DNA from 4 places in the Kitasatospora sp. NPDC023118 genome. Region 2 is predicted to be linked to each of the others. Evidence: riboswitches for the same ligand, from Rfam matches in the RefSeq annotation. Region 2 holds a riboswitch; each other region holds the start of a gene.
What was found. Region 2 has a riboswitch for cyclic di-AMP ahead of ACZ3UD_RS04510 (M23 family metallopeptidase). Riboswitches for the same ligand answer to the same signal wherever they lie in the genome.
Positions count from the first base shown of each region.

Region 1: another riboswitch for cyclic di-AMP. It lies ahead of ACZ3UD_RS00400 (NlpC/P60 family protein); the one in region 2 lies ahead of ACZ3UD_RS04510 (M23 family metallopeptidase).
Region 3: another riboswitch for cyclic di-AMP. It lies ahead of ACZ3UD_RS15680 (glycoside hydrolase family 16 protein); the one in region 2 lies ahead of ACZ3UD_RS04510 (M23 family metallopeptidase).
Region 4: another riboswitch for cyclic di-AMP. It lies ahead of ACZ3UD_RS12300 (M23 family metallopeptidase); the one in region 2 lies ahead of ACZ3UD_RS04510 (M23 family metallopeptidase).

Region 1 is NZ_JBVHHW010000001.1:91,946-96,670, reverse strand. Features, by position in the region: gene ACZ3UD_RS00410 (hypothetical protein) at 1-36, opposite strand, end outside; gene ACZ3UD_RS00405 (C40 family peptidase) at 75-1,121, opposite strand; gene ACZ3UD_RS00400 (NlpC/P60 family protein) at 1,348-2,487, opposite strand; cyclic di-AMP (ydaO/yuaA leader) riboswitch at 2,498-2,651, opposite strand; gene ACZ3UD_RS00395 (C40 family peptidase) at 2,990-4,027, opposite strand; gene ACZ3UD_RS00390 (NYN domain-containing protein) at 4,227-4,725, opposite strand, start outside.
Region 2 is NZ_JBVHHW010000003.1:24,580-29,304, reverse strand. Features, by position in the region: gene ACZ3UD_RS04525 (TetR/AcrR family transcriptional regulator) at 1-511, opposite strand, end outside; gene ACZ3UD_RS04520 (alpha/beta fold hydrolase) at 558-1,418, opposite strand; gene ACZ3UD_RS04515 (YiaA/YiaB family inner membrane protein) at 1,477-1,767, opposite strand; cyclic di-AMP (ydaO/yuaA leader) riboswitch at 1,964-2,122, shown strand; gene ACZ3UD_RS04510 (M23 family metallopeptidase) at 2,135-2,983, shown strand; gene ACZ3UD_RS04505 (hypothetical protein) at 3,079-3,969, opposite strand; gene ACZ3UD_RS04500 (GNAT family N-acetyltransferase) at 4,012-4,590, shown strand; gene ACZ3UD_RS04495 (sensor domain-containing protein) at 4,714-4,725, shown strand, end outside.
Region 3 is NZ_JBVHHW010000010.1:203,322-208,046, reverse strand. Features, by position in the region: gene ACZ3UD_RS15695 (TetR family transcriptional regulator) at 1-96, shown strand, start outside; gene ACZ3UD_RS15690 (alpha/beta hydrolase) at 379-1,521, shown strand; gene ACZ3UD_RS15685 (MoaF-related domain-containing protein) at 1,603-1,932, opposite strand; cyclic di-AMP (ydaO/yuaA leader) riboswitch at 2,430-2,594, shown strand; gene ACZ3UD_RS15680 (glycoside hydrolase family 16 protein) at 2,595-4,082, shown strand; gene ACZ3UD_RS15675 (hypothetical protein) at 4,167-4,619, opposite strand.
Region 4 is NZ_JBVHHW010000008.1:36,682-41,406, reverse strand. Features, by position in the region: gene ACZ3UD_RS12310 (DUF2470 domain-containing protein) at 1-196, shown strand, start outside; gene ACZ3UD_RS12305 (APC family permease) at 210-1,745, opposite strand; gene ACZ3UD_RS12300 (M23 family metallopeptidase) at 2,119-3,081, opposite strand; cyclic di-AMP (ydaO/yuaA leader) riboswitch at 3,084-3,257, opposite strand; gene ACZ3UD_RS12295 (MFS transporter) at 3,575-4,725, shown strand, end outside.

The sequences.
Region 1 (4,725 bases), on a different contig from region 2:
GGCCGCCAGCAGCAGCGCAGCGCGCCGGGACAGCACGCGACCGGGTATGTCGGCCGGGTCGGAGGGCGTCGCGCTCAGAGCCTGACCACCCCGGTGACCGGCATCGCGTTGACGCTCTCGTACCGCACCTTGGCGCCCGGGTAGGGGGCGTGCACCATCACCCCGCCGCCGGCGTACATCCCGACGTGGTGCATGTCCCGGTAGAAGATCACCAGGTCTCCCGGCCGCGCTTCGGAGAGGCTGATCCGCTGCCCGGCGTACGCCTGGGCCTGCGAGGTGCGCGGCAGGGTCACTCCGGCCTGCCGCCAGCTGTAGTACATCAGACCGGAACAGTCGAAGGCGCGGGGCCCGGCGGATCCGTAGACGTACGGCGAGCCGATCATCCGCACCGCGGCGGCCAGCGCGGCCGCCCCGCGCTCGGAGGCGGCCGGGGTGGTGCCGAGGTCCAGCCGGTCGGTGCCGCGGGTGGCGCGCCGCTCGGCGTCGTTGGCGTCCTGGACGACCATCCGGGCCCGCTCGGCCGCGCCCAGGCTGTTGAGCAGCTTCTGCGCCTTGACCAGCCGCTGCTGGATCTGCTGCTTGTTCTCGACCAGCGAGCGCCGGGCCTGGTCCAGTTCGGCGAGCTTGCCCGCGGTCTCGGTGCGGCGCTGGTCGAGCCTGCGCTGACGGCTGACCAGCTCGTGCAGCGTCTCCCGCTGCCGCTCGGCGGCCTGCCCGAAGGTGCGGGCACGGGCGAGGTAGGACTCGGGGTCGCTGGAGAGCATCAGCTGGGCGGTCTGGGTCATCCCGCCGCCGCGGTACTCGGCCCCGGCCACGGTCGCGAGGTCCCCGCGCAGCTGGTTGAGCTGGTCCTGGCCGGCGGCGACCTCGCCCTGCAGGAGCGTGGTCTCGGCCTGGAGCCGCTTCTGCGCTTCCTGCGCGGCGTTGCACTTCTCGGACGCCTGCTCGGCCTCGTCGTACAGCTGCTCGACCTGCGCCTTGACGTCTCTGCGGTCGGGTGTGCCCGGTGCGCCGGGAGCGGCCTGGGCGCTGCCGCCGGCCGTCACACCCAGGGCCGTGGTGGCGGCCGCGGTCAGCACCAGCGCACGGACGAGCAGTTGGGAACGACGGTGCACGGACATGGCGGCAACGGCTCCAATCCTGCGGCGCGGCCCCGCGGCCGCGCCCCAGCGGGCGGCCGTCGAGCGGGAGTCCGGTGGCAGACGTTAGCGAGTCAGGGCAAGCGAGTCCAAACCCCTCCAGACCCGAATATTTGATTCCTAATCGGACATCCGCTCGATCCGTCGGAAAAGCCGCAGGCCCGGCCCTCCGTGATGGTGGGCCGGGCCCGAACGGCCTGGGCGGGGATCAGACCCGCACGATGGAGGCCAGCGGCATGTTGGAGACCGCCTCGTAGCGGACCGAGGCACCCGGCTTGGGCGCGTGCAGCACCTGGCCGTTGCCCGCGTAGATGCCGACGTGGTGGGCGTCGCTGTAGAAGATCAGCAGGTCGCCGGGCTGGGCCTGGGAGATGTCCGAGCCGATCCGGGTGCCGGCGCCGGCCTGCTCCTGCGAGGTGCGCGGCAGCGACACGCCGACCTGGTTGAATGCCCAGACCATCAGGCCGGAGCAGTCGAAGGAGCCCGGGCCGGTGGCGCCCCACACGTAGGGGCTGCCGACCTTGCCCGCGGCGGCGGCCAGCGCGGCGGCACCGTGCGAGCTGCCGGGGGCGGCCGGCTTGGCGACCGGCGAGGCCGAGGAGCCCGAACCCGAGCTGATGTCGGTGCGGCCGCTGTCGCGCGAGGCGCGGTCGGCGGCGGCCTGCTGCTGGGCGGCCTTGGCGGCGGCGTCGGCCTGGGCCTTGGCGTCGGCCGCGGCCTTCTCCTCGGCCTGACGGATCGCCTGGCGCTCCTGCTCGGTCAGGGTGTTGAGCAGGTCCTGCGCGGCCTTCAGCTTGTTCTGGACCTCCTCCTTGGAGGTCTTCAGCTGCTGGGTGGTGGACTCCAGCTCGGCGAGCTTGCCCTGGGCCTCGGTGCGGTCCTGGTCGAGCTTGCGCTGCTCCTCCTGGAGCTGCTTCAGCTGGTTCTTCTGGGTGTCACCGGCCTGGTTGAGCGCACCGGCCTGGTTGAGGAAGTTGTCCGGACTGGAGGAGAGCATCAGCTGGACGGTCGGGGATATGCCGCCGTTGCGGTACTGCTCACCGGCGATCTCGGCGAGCCCGCCCTGCATGTCGGTCACCTGGGCCTGCTGCCGGGCCACCTGGTCCTGCAGGCCGGAGACCTGCTTCTCCAGGGCCTGCTGCTTCTCCTGGGCGGCGTTGTACTTCTCGGTCGCCTGCTCGGCCTGCTCGTTGAGCTGGTCGACCTGCTCCTTGACCTGGTCCTTGGTCGGCTGCGGGTCGGCGTGCGCGCCGGACTGCGCGGAGAGGGCGACGGCTGCCGCGGCAACACCGGTCAGGATCGAGACACGGGCGCGACTGGCGGGCTTGGGACGACGATGGGACGCCACGAAGGCGGACTCCTTCTTCCTACGTCCGCCTACCGGGTGAGCTGACGGGTTCGGGCCGGAAGCATGCCCTACGACGCCTCACGGCCGTTCCATCGGCCGACCTGGCGCCGATTCACCCCGGAGGAACGTGGTTCCCCGGCTCCGCTCCGCAGCGCCCCCGACCACTGGGCTCCCCTGTCGGACAGTCGTTTCGACCTGCCCCGCTGTTTCGCGAACTCGACGGTAACCACCGCCGCCACCCCGGCTGGGTGATCGACAGTGCGGTGGTTCGAGGCACGACCCTAGTAACTGAACCGTGATCCGTTCAAATCCTTGTCAGAAAAAAGACGGAAGATTTCCCGTGTTCTTTTGTGAAAATGACCGATGGTGATCGCCGCCGCACGCAAAGCTGATCAGGCCTCATCAGCCGACCACGGAACGGGCAAACCCGAAGCGCCACGCCCGGCAGGAGGGTGGCGCGGATCACAGGGCCGGAACCCGGACTTTCGGGCGTGTCGGGCCGTCAGACCCGGCGGATCGTGTTGATCGGCATCGCGTCGGCCTTCATCACCTTCACCACGTCACCGGTGTGCGGCGCGTGGACCACCATGCCGTTGCCGATGTACATCCCGACGTGGTGCCGGTCACTGCCGTAGATCACCAGGTCGCCCGGCTGGGCCTGGTCCAGCGAGGGCACCCGGGTGCCGACGTTGCCCTGCTCCTGCGAGGTGCGCGGCAGCGAGACGCCGGCCTGGGCGTACGACCAGACCATCAGACCCGAGCAGTCGAAGGTGCTCGGCCCGGTGGAGCCCCAGACGTACGGCGAGCCCTGCTTGCTCATCGCCTTGGCGACGGCCACGGCCGCGTAGCCGCTGGCCGGCGGCAGGCTGCTGAGGTCGACCCGGGCGCTGCCGCGCGAGGCACGGTCGTCCTGCTGCTGCTGGGCCTTCAGCGCGGCGCGGTCGGCGGCGCTGAGCGAGTTCAGCAGGTCCTGGGCGGCCTTCAGCTTCTGGTTGACGTCCGACTTGGCCTGGTTCAGGTCCTTGGTGGTGGAGTCCAGCGAGGACAGGACGGCGGCGGCCTCCGCCTTCTCCTGGTCCAGCCGGCGCTGCTGGTCGAGCAGGCTCTTGAGCGCCTCGGTCTGGCTGGCGCTGGCCTGCTGGACGCTGGAGGCCTTCTCCAGGTAGCCGGACGGGTCGGAGGAGAGCATCAGCTGGACGGACGGGTCGATGCCGCCGGTGCGGTACTGGTCGCCCGCCACCTCGGCCAGGCCCGTCTGCAGCTGGGTCATCTGGTCCTGGCTGCGGGCCACCTGGTCCTGCAGCTGATCGGCCTGCTTGCGGAGCTGGTCGGCCCGCTCCTTGGCGCCGTTGTACTTCTCCGCCGCCTGCTCCTGCTCCTGCTGGAGCTGGTCGATCTGCGCCTTGACGTCGTCCTTGTTCGGCTGCGGCGCCGCGTGCGCGGCCACCTGGGCGGAGAGGGCGACCGCGGTCGCAGCGGCAGCGGTGAGCACGGAGACCCGCGCGCGGCTCGGCTGCTTGGGACGGCGGTGGGAGGCCAAGGGAGCGGCTCCTTCTTCCATCGGACTCACCTGATCGGATGAGATTCCGGAAAATAGGTTTGACGCCAGACCCTAGTGAAGATCTATCCGTTTTGCCACTCCCCCGAAGGCGTGAACTCCGGTCCCCACGCTGACTTCACGGGATCCGCACACCTCGCAAAACGCGCGCTGACCGGCCTTCACGCCGTCCGACCCGAGGTCAGGGCCGGGCCAGCCGGTTCAGCAGCAGCACCGAGGCCACCGGGCGCGCGCCCGCCTTCCGCACGCCCTCCGCGACCTCCCGGTCGGCGGACACCACCACCACCGGACGGCCCTGCGGCTCGGCCCGCACCAGACGACGGATCAGCTCGTCCGCGGTCTCCCCGGTCCGACTGAACCGTACCCGAACCCCGCGCGGTGGCGCCATGATCACCGGAACGTCCAGGTCCTGCCCGTCGAACACGCAGGTGACCTCCGCCTGGGTGCGCTGGGCCAGCATCGCCAGCCCGCCCAGCAGCCGGATCCGCTGCTGCTCCAACGGCAGCGTCGGATAGCCGGTCTTGGTCACGTTGTAGCCGTCCACCACCAGGTGCACCTGCGGGATCGCCAGCAGCTGGTCCAGCAGCGCCGGATCGTCCTCGGCCAGGCCGCGCCGGGCCACGTCGTGCGGCGAGGCCGCCCCCGGCACCACCGCCTCCACCAGGTCCGCCGGGCGGATC
Region 2 (4,725 bases):
TGGTGGTGAGGTCCTCGGCGAGTTGGAAGGCGCCGGTGATGGAGAGGGAGGCGAAGCCGTGGGCGAGGGAGCGGACGGTGCGGGCGGCGTGGATGGCTTCGGGGCCGTCGAGGCCGTAGGAGCGGAGGACGGCGATGATGACCCCGACGAGGCGGGTGGCCGCGCGGGTGAGGTCGTCGTCGGGTTGGGGGGCCTGGGGGAGGGCGGTGTAGCGGTGCGGGTGTTCGGTGGCGTAGGCCTGGTAGGCGCGCAGAACGGCGGTGACGGCGTCGTCGCCGCTGCGGCCGACCGCGGCCTCGGCGAGCCGGTCGGCCAGTTCCTCGGTGACCCGGACGGCGATCAGCCGGCGCAGTTCGGTCAGGCCGCCGCTGACGTGCTTGTAAAGGGAGGGGGTGGCGACTCCCGCGCGGGCGGCGACGGAGGCCAGGGTGAGGGCCTCGGCGCCCTGCTCGTCGATGAGGGCGAGGGCGTGGTCGACGACCTGGTCCGGGGTCAGTCCTACTCGGGGCATGGGTTCGGTTTCTCCGTACGGCTGCGGTTCGGCGGGTTCGGCGGGCTCAGACGAGCTCGGCGAGGAAGGGCAGCAGGGCGTCCGCGACGGCCTGCGGGTTGTCGGCCATCGGGTAGTGGCCGGACCCCTCGATCATCACCTGCCGGGTGCCGAGCGCCGCGGCCTGGCGCTCGGCGACGGCCGCCGGGTCCGGGAAGTCGGGGTCCTTGCCGCCCATCAGGACGAGCGAGGGGCAGCGGACGGCCGCGCACCAGCCGATCGGCGCGGAGTCCCCGGTGACGTGTCCGCGGGTGGCGGTCTTGCGCCCGGGGGTGTGCAGGTCGGCGACCAGCCCGGCCACGTACGCGTCGAGGTCGGCGGGCCGGGGGCCGGGGAAGGCCATCTTGCGCAGGTAGAAGCCCCAGACGGCCGGCCAGTGGACCATCGCGGTGCCCATGACGGCCATCACGCCGCGCATCAGGGCGTTGGCCCGGTGCTCGACGAAGGCGTCGATCAGCGCGATTCCGGCGACCCGCTGGGGCGCGTCCCCGGCGAGCTTGACCACGGTCGCCCCGGTGTAGGACTGCCCGACCAGGACGGCCCGCTCGATGCCGAGGTGGTCGAGGAGGGCGAGGACGTCGGTGGCGACGGCGGCCGGGCTGTAGTCGTCCCAGACGATCGAGGACTCGCCGAAGCCGCGCACGTCCACGGTGATGACCCGGCGCCCGGCGGCGGTGAGCAGCGGGTGCAGGTGCCGGTAGGCGCGGCGGCTGTCGAGCATTCCGGGGAGCAGGACGACGGGGGCGCCGTCGCCCTGCCGGGTGTCGTCGAAGGCGATCCGGCCGCCGGGGACGTCGAGGTACTGGGTGCTCGGGGTGATGGTGCCGTTCACGGTGGTCTCCACGGGGTCGGTGCTGCCGATAGCCATAAAGCTATGGCTAATAGCCTTAGCCGTCAACCCCTTCCCCCGGTGTCCCGGGGGCGGCTCAGGCCCCCTCGACCCGGAACGGATCGTGCTCGCTGAGCAGCTTCTCCAGTCGGGCCTGGTCGACCCGGGCGACGGTGTCCGAGGACTCCTGCCGGTCCCGGATCACCTTGGCCAGCGTTAAGGCGGAGGTGACGGTGTAGAGGAGGCCGATCCCGAGGAAGGCCCTGGTCCACCCGCCGACGGGCAGGTAGGCGATCCCGGCGGCGAGGGCCCCGCCGGAGATCGCGAACGAGAGGACGGCCTGGACGTAGTACGCGGCCGTGGTGCGTGACTGCATCGGTGCGCTCATGGCGTCAGGATGCGGCGGCGCGGCCGGGCCGCACATGAGTAGGAGTACTCAGATAGACTGGGTGGATGACGGGTCGTTCGTTGACGTCCGACCACCTGCCCCCCAGCCGTCCCGGACGGATGGCTTGGAATCAGGGCCTCCTAGGATTAACGTTTGATAACGCAGCGCGGTCGTCAACGCCGTACCCAGACGGCACCGTGCGCCGTCGCCTAATCCCGCCGACCGGCCTCCGGGCAGGTCAGGGAGCCGGGGAACCACGTTCCTTGGGGTGAATCGGCGGGGCCCCGGCCCGGCCGTAGGAGACCTTCCTGCTCCGAACCCGTCAGCTAACCCGGTAGGCGCGAAGGAAGGAAAGGAGCGCGCCTCCGTGGCGTCGACGCACACCCCGGCACACCCGGCCGGCCCCGCGGCCGGTACCCAGCTCCTCGACCACCCCGGCCCGGACGGCACCGAGTCCCTCGGCACCGACGACTTCGCCCCGGAGGCCGAGGCCAACCGCCACCGGATGCCGCGTCAGACCCGCGGGGCCTCCCCGCTGCTCGGCGTCACCGCCGTCGCCGCCACCCTGGGCGCCACCGGCTTCGCCTCCGCCACCCCGGCCGCCGCGCCCGCCGTCGAGGCCGCGGACGAGGCCCCGGTCACCCTCGCCGCCGACCCCGGCCTCGCGCTCGCCGCCCGCATCCAGCAGCAGGCCGACAGCCAGCGCACCGCCGCCGAGGAGGGCGCCCGCCTGCAGGCCGCGAAGGAGGCCGAGGCGAAGGCCGCCGCCAAGGAGGCCGACGCCAAGCGCGCCGCCGACGAGACCGAGCGCGCCAAGACCGCCGCCCTCACCCTGCCGGTGAAGGACTACAACCTCTCCGCCCACTACGGCCAGAGCGCCCGCTACTGGGCCCACCTGCACACCGGCCTGGACTTCGCCGCCGACACCGGCACCCCGGTCCACGCGGTGGGCCAGGGCACCATCACCTCGGCCGGCTGGTCGGGCGCGTACGGCTACCGGATCGTCGAGACCCTGCCCGACGGCACCGAGATCTGGTACTGCCACCTCTCCTCGATCATCAAGGGCTCCGGCGCGGTCGGTGCCGGCCAGCAGATCGGCAAGGTCGGCGCGACCGGCAACGTCACCGGCCCGCACCTGCACCTGGAGGTCCGTCCGGGCGGCGGTGCCCCGGTCGACCCGGAGACCTGGCTCCAGCAGCGCGGCCTCAACCCCTGACGGAACCCCCTGAACTCCTGGTGGGAGCCCCGACGAGAAGCGGGAGCCCCTGACGCGACGGCCGAGGGCCCCGGACACCCGGGGCCCTCGGCCGTTCACTCCGCCGACTCCGCCGACTCCGCCGGCAGTTGCGCCAGGTAGGCGTCGATCTCCTCCGCCCCCGGCTCCGGCGCGAGCTCCGGGAACTCCTCCACCAGCAGCCGCGGCAGCCCCGGCACCGTCCACTCGCCGATCAGGTCGAGCGCCACCTCGGCCGCCGCCGTCTCGAACTCCCCGAAGCCCCCGGCCAGTTCGTCCGGCATGGGCCGCCCCAGCGCGTTCAGCTCGGCCAGGTTGCGGTAGCTGCGCCGCATCAGGCCCTGTTCCAGCAGTCGCCGCGCGCCGTCGGTGGCCATGCCGACCGACAGCACCCGGCCCGGCCCCCAGCCCTGCTCGTCCGGTTCGTCCAGCCAGCCGGTCGGCACCAGCGCCTCGAACCCGGCCAGCCGCTCCTCCTCGCCGAGCCCGGCGAAGCCGGCCAGCCAGTTCCGCACCGCCGCCTCGTCCGCGGTGTCCACGCCGTGGGCGTGCAGCAGCACCGCGTACAGCCGCGGCCAGGTGACCAGGTCGGCGCGGCGCAGCAGCCCGGCTGCGACCTCGCCCTGCCACTCGGCCTCGGCGTGCAGCCGCTCCTGGCGCTTGGCGTTGAGCCGCTTCGCCGCCCGCTGGTGGTCGATCAGCAGCCGCACGGCGTCGCCGTACGCGAGCGGGTCCGCATCCGGGGCGGGTTGGACGTAGAGGTGGAGCCGCTCGTACAGCAGGTGCTCCACCGCGTTGGAGGTCAGTTCGGGCCAGCCGTCGTGCATCCTGCCCTCGCCCAGTTCCAGCAGCGCCAGCACCGTGCGCAGCGGCTCCTCGGCCACCGGCGCGCGGTCCTGCTCGGCCGCCCAGTCGAGCAGGTCGGCGGCCCTGGTGCGCGGGGCGAGCCGCAGGTCTTCGTCGTTCATGTTCCGAACGGTAGCCGTCGGACGGGGGTAGGGTCGGCAGCCATGGTCCCCGTACGCCTCACCGGCCCCAGGCTCGCCATCCGCGAGTACCACCACACCCCGGAGGAACTGGACGCGCTGTACGCGCTGTACAGCGACCCGGAGGTGACCCGCTACCTCCCCTTCGAGCCGCGTGACCGGGAGACCTGCGCCGACCAGATCGAGCTGTACCTGGAGGAGGCGATGGCCGAGGAGCGGGACACCTACCGCCTCGCCGTCGTCCGGCGCGAGGACGCCGAGGACCCGGCGGACGCGCTGCCGATCGCGCACGCCAGCCTCACCCTCGGCAAGTACAGCTCCGCTCACCTCGGTTACGTGCTGAGCCGCAGGGTGTGGGGCCGCGGCTACGCGGGCGAGATCGCCGGGCTGCTCTGCGAGCTCGCCTTCGGCCCGCTCGGGCTGCACCGGCTGGCCGCCCGGGTCGACGTCGACAACACGGCCTCCGCCAGGGTGCTCACCAGGCTCGGCTTCCAGCTGGAGGGGCGGGTGCGGCACGACCTGCACAAGGGCGGCGTCTGGTCGGACTCGTACCTGTACTCGCTGCTCGTCGACGAGTGGACCGGCCCCCTCGCCTCAGGATAGGTGGGGTTAACCCCACCCCCGATGCGCCGGTCCCCCGGATGCCCCCCGACCTGCGGTTCCGCCAGACTGTACGACGTCAGCGAGTACGAACGACCGCGAGAACGAGGGGCCGGGGGCCGGGACATGAGCAGCAGC
Region 3 (4,725 bases), on a different contig from region 2:
GTCACCGGCCCGGGCTCCCCGCAGGACCTCGGCGCCCGCTGCATGCGGGAGCTCACGGCGGGGTTGGGGCTCTGGGCGCGGGTGGGCGGGGAGTAGCGAGGGTGGCTGGCGGCCGACGGGATTCGGCGTTCAGATGACAGATTTCGAAATCTGTCATCTGTTCTCTGTCATCTGAAATCTGAACGCTGTCATCTGTTCTCCGACGGCTCTCAGTCGGCTCCCTGCCCGCTCCCCGCTGACTGTCGGGCAGTGCTCAGTTTTCTCCAAGCTCCCGCTAGGGTTGGTGATCGCGCGCCCCGGCGGGGGAACCGGGGTGACCTCCTCGGATGTCCTGATCGGAGGGGGGCGGGGAGTTCGAGGCGTGGGAGCAAGTAGGACATGGGTCTGACGAGCCACAAGGTGCTGGCGCTGGCCATATTGATCGCCGTCGTGATGATGGCCTGCACGGTCTGGCTGTGGCCCAGACTCGCCAAGAAGTCCTGGCAGGCGGTGTTCGGTCGGATCGGAGCGCTGCTCGCCACCCAACTCGCCGTGCTCGCCGCGCTCGGTCTGGTGGCGAACAACTACTTCGCCTTCTACAGCAGCTGGGGCGACCTGCTGGGCACCGGTAGCACCGGCCCGGTGGTGATCCACAACAAGGCGGACGCCGCCGGCCGCCTCATGGTCGAGACCATCGGCCACGCCTCGGTGCAGGGCGGGGGAGCGCTGGGCCGCGAGCCCAGCCAGTCCGGTGAGATCCGCAAGATCCGGATCGACGGCAAGGTCAGCCGGCTGTCCACCGAGGGCTACGTCTACCTGCCGCCCCAGTACTTCCAGCCCGAGTACGCGCAGAAGCAGTTCCCGGCCGTGATCGTCAGCACCGGCTTCCCCGGGATCGCCGAGAACCTGATCACCCGGTTCAACTACCCGGGTGCCGCGCTCAAGCTGCTGCAGGAGGGCCGGATGCAGCCGACCGTCATGGTCCTGATGCGCCCCTCGCCCGCCCTGCCGCAGGACACCGAGTGCGAGGACATCCCGAACGGCGCCCAGTCCGACACCTACTTCAGCAAGGACGTCCCCTCGGCGATCCAGGCGAGCTTCCGGGTGTCGACCGACCCGCAGGCCTGGGCCTTCATGGGCAACTCGACCGGCGGCTACTGCGCACTCAAGCTGGCTATGCGCCACCCGGACGTCTTCCCGACCGCCGTCGCCCTGTCCGCCTACTACGACGCCGCCGACGACCCGACCACCGGCGACCTCTTCGGCGGCAGCAAGCAGCGCCGAGACGAGGCCAACCTGATGTGGCGGCTGAAGAACATGCCCCAGCCGAAGGTCTCCGTGCTGCTGGCCGGCACCAAGAAGGGCGACGGCAACTACCGGCAGGACACCGAGGCCTTCATCGACGCGGTGCACAGCCCGATGAAGGTCTCCTACAGCATGCTGGAGAACGGCGGTCACAACTTCGAGACCTGGAGCGCGCTGCTGCCGTCCTCGCTGGAGTGGTTGTCCGACCACCTCAAGGTGCCGAACCAGGCCGTCTGACGCCGAACGGTCCGAGAAGCTGAGCGTGAACTGAACCCCCGGAGCCACCAGCCCGGGGGTTCAGTTCACGCTCAGCCTGGCTCAGGCCACCCGCTCCAGCGTCCCCGCGTGCAGCTGCCCGACCCGGCCGCCCTCGCCCTCGAAGGTCCAGAAGGCCCGCACGGTCAGCTTGTTGAGGTCCATGACGTGGCTGACGGTGATCCCGCTCTGCTCCGTCCAGCTGACGAAGTAGATCTCCGGCGCGACCTCGGCGACATGCAGCAGCACGTCCTCCCACTGGCCTGCCGACTCGCCGAGGCCCTCCCAGCGCAGCCGCTTGCCGTCGGCCGAGTAGGTGTTGCGGAAGGCCGCGCCGTTGTCGGCCCGGAAGACGTAGGTACGGCCGGCGAAGGCGGGCAGGGACGCGGTCATGGTGGGGCGGGACCTCTTTTCGGGAGCGTGGGGCGGACCGTGCGGGGCGTGCAGGTCGTACAGACAGTGCAGGTCGTGCGGTCGTGCGGATCGGCTCGGGCACTTGTGCACGGCGGAAAATGTCAGGGCTCCAATTTATCCGACCGGGCCGACTTGGGCGGCCCCACGCCACGGTACGGTCCGCCACCGCGTCACCCGTCGCGGTCTGTGACCGGCACCTGGGCGTCGCACGCCGCACCTGCTTCGGCAACGGCGAGATCTACTCCGGCTGATCGCCGCACTCGATCGACTCGATCGGCGCTCTCGATCGCCATGCTTGATCGGCGCTGTTGATCAACTCAGCTACCACGCAGCGTCGTTGATCGACGCCACTGTGAGCTGTGCGACAACCGGCCCGACGGAGTTGTCCGTTTACGGACGGCCTGCCTAGCCTGCAACGGTCGTCCGCCCTCGCGGACCCCGCCGCCGGGACGCCGAGTCCTGTCCACCCGCCGGCGGGCAACCGAGCACCACAGCGGACGGGAGCGGGGGAACCAAGGTCAGCGCCCGGCCCTGCGCTCTCGCACGCGGGCCGCGGCTAGGGGTGAAGCCGCTCCACAGGCGGCCGGGCAACTGCAGCCCGAATCCGACAGCTCACCTCGCAGGCGTCGCAGAGGACTCCCATGCACCAGCCTGCCCGCCGCCGCGCGCCGCGCCACGCCCGTCCGTCCCACCGCGGCCGCGACGCCGCCCTTGCCGCCACCGGGGCGCTCGCCATCAGCGGTGCCGGCCTGCTCGGACTGCCGCCCGTCTCCGGCGCCCAGGCGGCCACCGGCCCGACCGTCACCCAGGACCGGCTCGCCCCCGCCACCATGGTCGCGGGCAAGGCCACCACTGCCTCGCTCGGCCTGCACTCCTCCTCCTGCTTCGTCGTCAAGACCGTCGGCGTCGGAGTGCGCGACGCCCGCGGCACCAACCTCGATTTCCCCGGCAACGCCACCAACCTGCAGATCTGCCCGAGCGGGGTCAACTTCACCAGCGGCGCGCGCACCCTGCCCGCCGGGACGTACACCCAGTTCGGCTTCTGGCAGGACTTCGGAAACACCTGGCACAACCTGCCCTCGCAGCAGCTGGTGGTCTCCGCCGCCGGTACGTCGACGCCGACCCCGTCGCCGACGAGCACGCCGTCCCCGACGAGCACGCCGTCGCCGACCACCGCCCCGTCGCCGACGGCCACGCCGTCGCCGACCACCGCCCCGTCGCCGACGGCCACGCCGTCGCCGACCACCGCCCCGTCCCCGACCACCGCCCCGTCCCCGACCACCGCCCCGTCCCCGACGACCAAGCCGTCGCCGACGGCCACCCCGTCCCCGACGACCGCGCCGTCGCCGACGGCCACCCCGTCCCCGACGACCGCGCCGTCGCCGACCGGCACCCCGAGCGCCACCGCGAGCCCGAGCACCCCGGCGCCGTCCTCCCCGATCGCCGGCAAGTCGCTGACCTGGTCCGACGAGTTCAACGGCCCGATCAACTGGGGTCAGCGCTGGGTCGGCGACAAGAGCACCTCGTACAAGTACGGCAACCACAACCCGGACGACAACAAGCTCGACTGGCTGAACAAGAACAACGTCACCGTCGCGAACGGAGTCGCCACCTTCACCGCCGCCCCCGGCGGGCCCACCCTGGAGAACGGCCAGCAGTCCTGGAACACCGGCTTCCTGACCACCGAGGGCTCCGCCGAGGGCTTCCAGGTCAAGACCGGTGACTACGCCGAGACCCGGGTCAAGCTGCCCTCCGGCACCGGCGCCTGGCCGGCCCTGTGGACGTGGAAGAACGGCAACGGGGAGATCGACTCCTTCGAGTACCACCCCGACAACCCGAACCTGCTGGAGCTGACCAACCACGTCAACCCCGGCAACCCCGACTACTACACCGACGCGAACGCCGTCGCGAAGGACCAGTGGGTGACCATCGGCACCTACTACGGCGCCAACTCGGTCGACTGGTACGTCAACGGCGTCAAGGTGTTCTCGGATGGCAAGGGCGTCGGCGCCAACTGGTCGGCGTACCTGATCCTCAACCTCTCGGTGTGCGCGGGCAAGTACCACCCCGCGCCGCAGGGCAACACCCCGATCACCTTCTCCGCCGACTACGTGCGCGTCTACCGCTGATCGCATCTGCAGCTGACCGCACGTAGCACGCGCGTACGTAGCGCACGTGGCGCACGGCGCACGTACCCCCGGAACCAGCCGCTCTCAGGAACCGGCAGCCGTCTCGACCACCGTGAGGTCGAACGGCTGCCGGTTGTTGCGTTCGTCCCGGTCGTCCGGGCTGTGCACCGCGACCGACCCGCCGGTCAGCGTGCCCGTCGGCAGGTCGGGGGAGAGCCGCACCGGGACGAGCGCGGTCGCGCTGCGCCCCTCCTTCAGCCCGGGCCCGAAGACGCAGCGCACCCGCTGGCCGCCCCCCAGTTCCTCGCAGTTCGCGGGGAGGTGCGGGCCCTCCGGTGTCACGCCGTCCGGCAGGGCGACGATCACGGCGAACGGCGAGGCCGTGGTGTCGGGGCCGCGGTTCGCGACGAAGGCGTGGATCGTGGTGGTGCCGCCGGGCGGGGCGGCCTCCGGGACGAGCCGGATCACCTCCAGGTCGGAGACGGACGGCACGGCGGCCGGGCTCAGCGGCGCGACCTCCAGGTCCGGCCGGGGCACGGGCCGGGTATCGGGCCGCAGGGCCCAGGACGGTCCGGCGGTCAGCATCGCGAGCGCGCAACCCGCCGCCGTGACAGCTGTGAACCCGGCGGCCCGGTCGGCCGCG
Region 4 (4,725 bases), on a different contig from region 2:
GCTCGCCAGGCACCCGGACATCCGCCCGCTCGCCCTCGACCGCTACGGCCTGGTGCTGCGCCTGGACCACCCGCACGGCCACCGCGACGTCCGCCTGGTCTTCCCCGAACCCGCCGGCGACACCGAGGACTTCGGTCACCGGATGCACGAGCTGCTGTCCGCCGCCGAGCACGGCCTGCCCGTCCGCCGGAACTGACCGCGCCCGGGCGTCACCGCTCGGCGGCGTCCTCCAGCACGATCCGCCCCATCCGCGCGTACCGCTCCGGCCGCCAGCGCCGCATCGCCAGCGCCAGAGCGATCCCGCCCAGGAACACCCCGATCACCAGGTACGGGATCAGCCGGAACAGCAGGGTGCCCGAGGCCGCCCCGGCCGCCGCGTCCTCGTTGACCACCAGCAGCACCACCACCCCGGCCATCGCCACCCCGCCCACCAGCGGCGCGACCAGCGTCCGGCACCAGTGCGCGGTCTCCGGGTGCCGACCCCGCACATGGAAGTACCCGACCACCGCGAAGGAGCAGAGCGTCTGCACGACGAGGATCGCCATCGTCCCCAACAGCGCGAGCAGCGTGTACAGATGGACGTACGGATCCATCCCCGCCGCCAGGAAGGCCACCACCAGCACGGCCGCGATCACCGACTGCACCACCGAGGCGAGGTACGGCGAGCCGTGCCGCGGGTGGGTCCGGCCGAGCGCCGGGTGCAGGAAGCCCTCCCGCCCGATCGCGTACAAGTACCGTGCCGCGCACTGGTGGAAGGCCATCGCGCAGGCGAACGAGCCGGTGACGACCAGCCATTGGAACACCGTCACCGCCCAGGCCCCCAGGTGCGCGCCCAAGGGGTCGAAGAACAGGCTGTTCCCGTCCTTGCCCGGCACCGTCCCGCTCGCCACCGCGATCGCATGCTCGACTCCGTTGCCGGACACGATCATCCAGGACACGAAGACGTAGAACAGCCCGATCCCGACCACCGACACCAGGGTGGCCCGCGGCACCACCCGCTTCGGGTCGCGCGACTCCTCCCCGTACATCGCGGTCGACTCGAAGCCCACCCAGGACCAGAATGCGAAGAACAGCCCCAGCCCGGCCGCCTCCGCGCCCGAACTCCCAACCCCCTTAATGGCGTTCAGCGGATTCACCGCCTCACCCACGATCCCGTCCGGCCCGCCGCCGGAGGCCAGTACGGCCAGCGAGACCGCGCCCAGCACCCCGATCTCCAGCACCAGCGCCACCCCGAGCACCTTCGCCGTCAGGTGCAGGTCGAACCACGCCATCACCCCGATCACGGCCACCCCGAACAGCGCGTACCAGCCCCAGCCGAGGTCCACCCCCAGCCGCGAACGGACCAACCCGCGCAGCGAGTACGCGAAGAAGCCGATGATCGAGGCCTCGAAGACGATGTACGCCATGACCGCGAGCAGCCCCGAGGCCATCCCGGCGACCCGGCCCAGCCCGTGCGAGATGTACCCGTAGAACGCCCCGGCGGCCGTGATGTGGCGGGCCATCGCCACGTACCCGACCGAGAACACCGTGAGCACCACGGTCGCCACGATGTACGCGGCGGGCGCGCCGACCCCGTTGCCCTGCCCGACGACGATCGGCAGGTTCCCGGTCATCGCGGTGATCGGGGCCGCGGTGGCGACCGCCATGAACACCACGCCCACCAGGCCCACCGAGCCCGCCTTCAACCGGTCGACCCCGCCCGCGCCGGACCGTTCCCCGACCGCGTCCCCGCTCCCGACCGCCATTCGGCCTCCTCGTCCGTCCAAACCCTCGCGCCCGCGGAGCAAGGCCGGGCGCCGACTGCCCGACAGCATCGCGCGACCGGGACCGCACCCGAAAGACGACGGATCTCGCCAGAGGCGGCAGGAGTTGACGCCCAGTTCGACCACTCGAACTCACCCGGATCCGCAAACGGCAACGGCCGGCCCGGCTCCACGAGGGGTCCTCACGAAGCAGGGCCGGCCTTGGGCGTGTCCCGCGCCCATGTCCACCGGTGCGGCGATCACCCGGTCGAGCGGTCACCCGACATGACCATCCCGGGCGGTCGATTCGCCCCGCACCAGCGGTGGTTCCTGAAACCCGCGGTCAGCGCGGGGTCCGAACAGGGTCTGCGCAGCGTCAGAGCGCGACGCCGTGCGCCCGCAGGTAGGTGACCGGGTTGATGTCCGAGCCGTACTCCGACCCGGTGCGGATCTCGAAGTGCAGGTGCGGCCCGGTCACGTTGCCGGTGGCGCCGGAGAGGCCGAGCCGCTGGCCGACGGTGACGGTCTGACCGATCTTCACGCCGATCACGGAGAGGTGCGCGTACTGGGCGTACTTGCCGTCGGCGAGCTTGATCTCGACCTGGTTGCCGTAGGCACCGCCGTTGCCGGCCTTCACCACGACACCGTTGGCGACCGCGCGCACCGGGGTGCCGGTGGAGGCGACGAAGTCCTGGCCGGTGTGGTGGCCGGAGGCCCACATCGAGCCGGCCACGCCGTAGGCCTCGCCCAGCACCGGGTTGGCCAGCGGGGCGACATAGCCGGAGGTGGCGGCGACCGGGGCGGCGGTGACAGCCTGGGCCGGAGCGGCGTTCTGAATCTGGGCCTGGACCTGGACGCCCGGCTTGGCGGCCTCGGTCTGAACCTGTATCTGAGCGTCGGCGGCGGCGGGAGCGCTCTGGGTGACCGGGGCGGTCGGCTCAGCCGGGGCCGCGGGCTTGACCGGGGCGGCCGGCTCGGCGGTGTCGGCGTGGGCCGCGAGCGACAGCCACTGACCCGGGAAGATCAGGTTCGGGTCGGCGCCGACCACCGAGCGGTTCTGCTCGTACAGCGCGGGCCAGCCGCCCTCGACGTTCCTGGCGTCGGCGATCTTGGACAGACTGTCGCCGCCGACGACGCGGTAGCTCTCGTGGGCGGCCGCAGGGGCCGACTCGGCGTCCGCGGCTGCGGCGTGCTGCACGACCGAGGCGGCCGGGGCGTTGTGGGCCTGGGCGCTCATCGCGGTCACGAGCGGCAGGGCGAAGGAGACACCGGTGACGGCGGTGGCGATGCCGATGCGGGCGGCGCGGGGCAGGGCGATACGACGAGCCTGAGCAGGCATGGGATTCCTCTCCGACGCCTGCGAGGTGAGCTGTCGGGTTCGGGCTGGAGTTGCCCGGCCGCATGCGCGGCTTCACCCCGAGCCGGCCCTGGACGTTCGCGCTGAACAGCGCGGACTCCGGTCCGGCGACTTACCTGTGGGTCCCCCGCTCCTGCCGTGCAGAGCTCAGTTCGAACCACCGGGCAGCGGCAGGACTCGGCGTTCCACCCGGTGGATCCACCCGGGCTGGCCAGGTGGTCGCTGAACTAAAACCCATCCGTTCGGGTGAAGCAATGTCGATCTCTTGAACCGGCGACAACCTCCCGAGGCGCGGTCACCCTCCGCATGGCCCGTTGTGCGGTGCGTACACAATCCATTCACTCGGCGCCACTGATCCACGACCCTGCGCCGACCTCGGCAGCCCAGCGCGACCCTCCGCTCACGCACCGCCCACCCCGGACACACCGCCCGGTGACCCTTGTCACGTGCACCCCGCCGGGCGCAGGATCAGGCCGTGGCCACCTCAACGGCCGGCACCCTGCGCCTGGGCACCGCGCAGGGCCGCTGGGTTCTCCTGGCAACGGTGCTCGGTTCCAGCATGGCGATGCTCGACGGCACCGTGGTGAACGTCGCCCTGCCCCGGATCGGCTCCGACCTCGGCGCCTCCCTGGCGTCCCTGCAATGGACGCTGAACGCCTATCTGCTCACCCTGGCGGGCCTGATCCTGCTCGGCGGCGCGCTCGGCGACCGGTACGGGAGGCGCAAGGTCTTCCTGATCGGCGTGGTCTGGTTCGCCGCCGCCTCCGCGGCCTGCGCCGTCGCCCCGAACATCAACGTGCTGATCGCCGCCCGCGCCGTCCAGGGCATCGGCGGGGCACTGCTCACCCCCGGCTCGCTCGCCATGCTCCAGGCGGTCTTCCATCCTGACGACCGCTCGGCGGCGGTGGGCCTGTGGTCCGGCCTCGGCGGGGTGTCCGCGGCCATCGGCCCCTTCCTCGGCGGCTGGCTGGTGGACGGCCCCGGCTGGCGCTGGATCTTCCTGCTGAACCTTCCGCTGGCCGCCGCCGTGATCGCGGTCACCTCCCGCTACGTCCCGGAGAGCCGCGACGAGTCCGCCTCCGGCCGCTTCGACGTGCCCGGCGCACTGCTCGCCGCACTCGCCCTCGGCGCGATCACCTACGCGCTCACCGCCGCCGGGGAGGGCCTGTCCCCCGCCGTCTGGCTCACCGGCGCGATCGGCCTGCTGCTCGGCACCGCCTTCGTCACCGTCGAGCGCCGCGCACCCGTTCCGATGCTGCCGCTCGGACTGTTCTCGTCCCGGCTGTTCACCGCCGTGAACCTGGTCACCCTCTGCGTCTACGCGGCCTTCAGCGGGGTGTTCTTCCTGCTGGTGGTCCAACTGCAGATCGTGTCCGGCTTCTCGCCCCTGGTCTCGGGCTTCGCCCTGGTGCCGATCACGGTGCTGATGCTGACCCTGTCGGCGCGCGCCGGCCGCCTCGGCAAGCGGATCGGCCCACGCATCCCGCTCACCGTCGGCCCCCTGCTCTGCGCCGCCGGGGTGCTGCTGATGCTGCGCACCGGTCCCGGCTCCTCCTACTGGGCGGACGTGCTGCCCGCCGTCGCGGTGATGGGCAGTGGGATGACCCTGCTGGTCGCCCCGCTGAC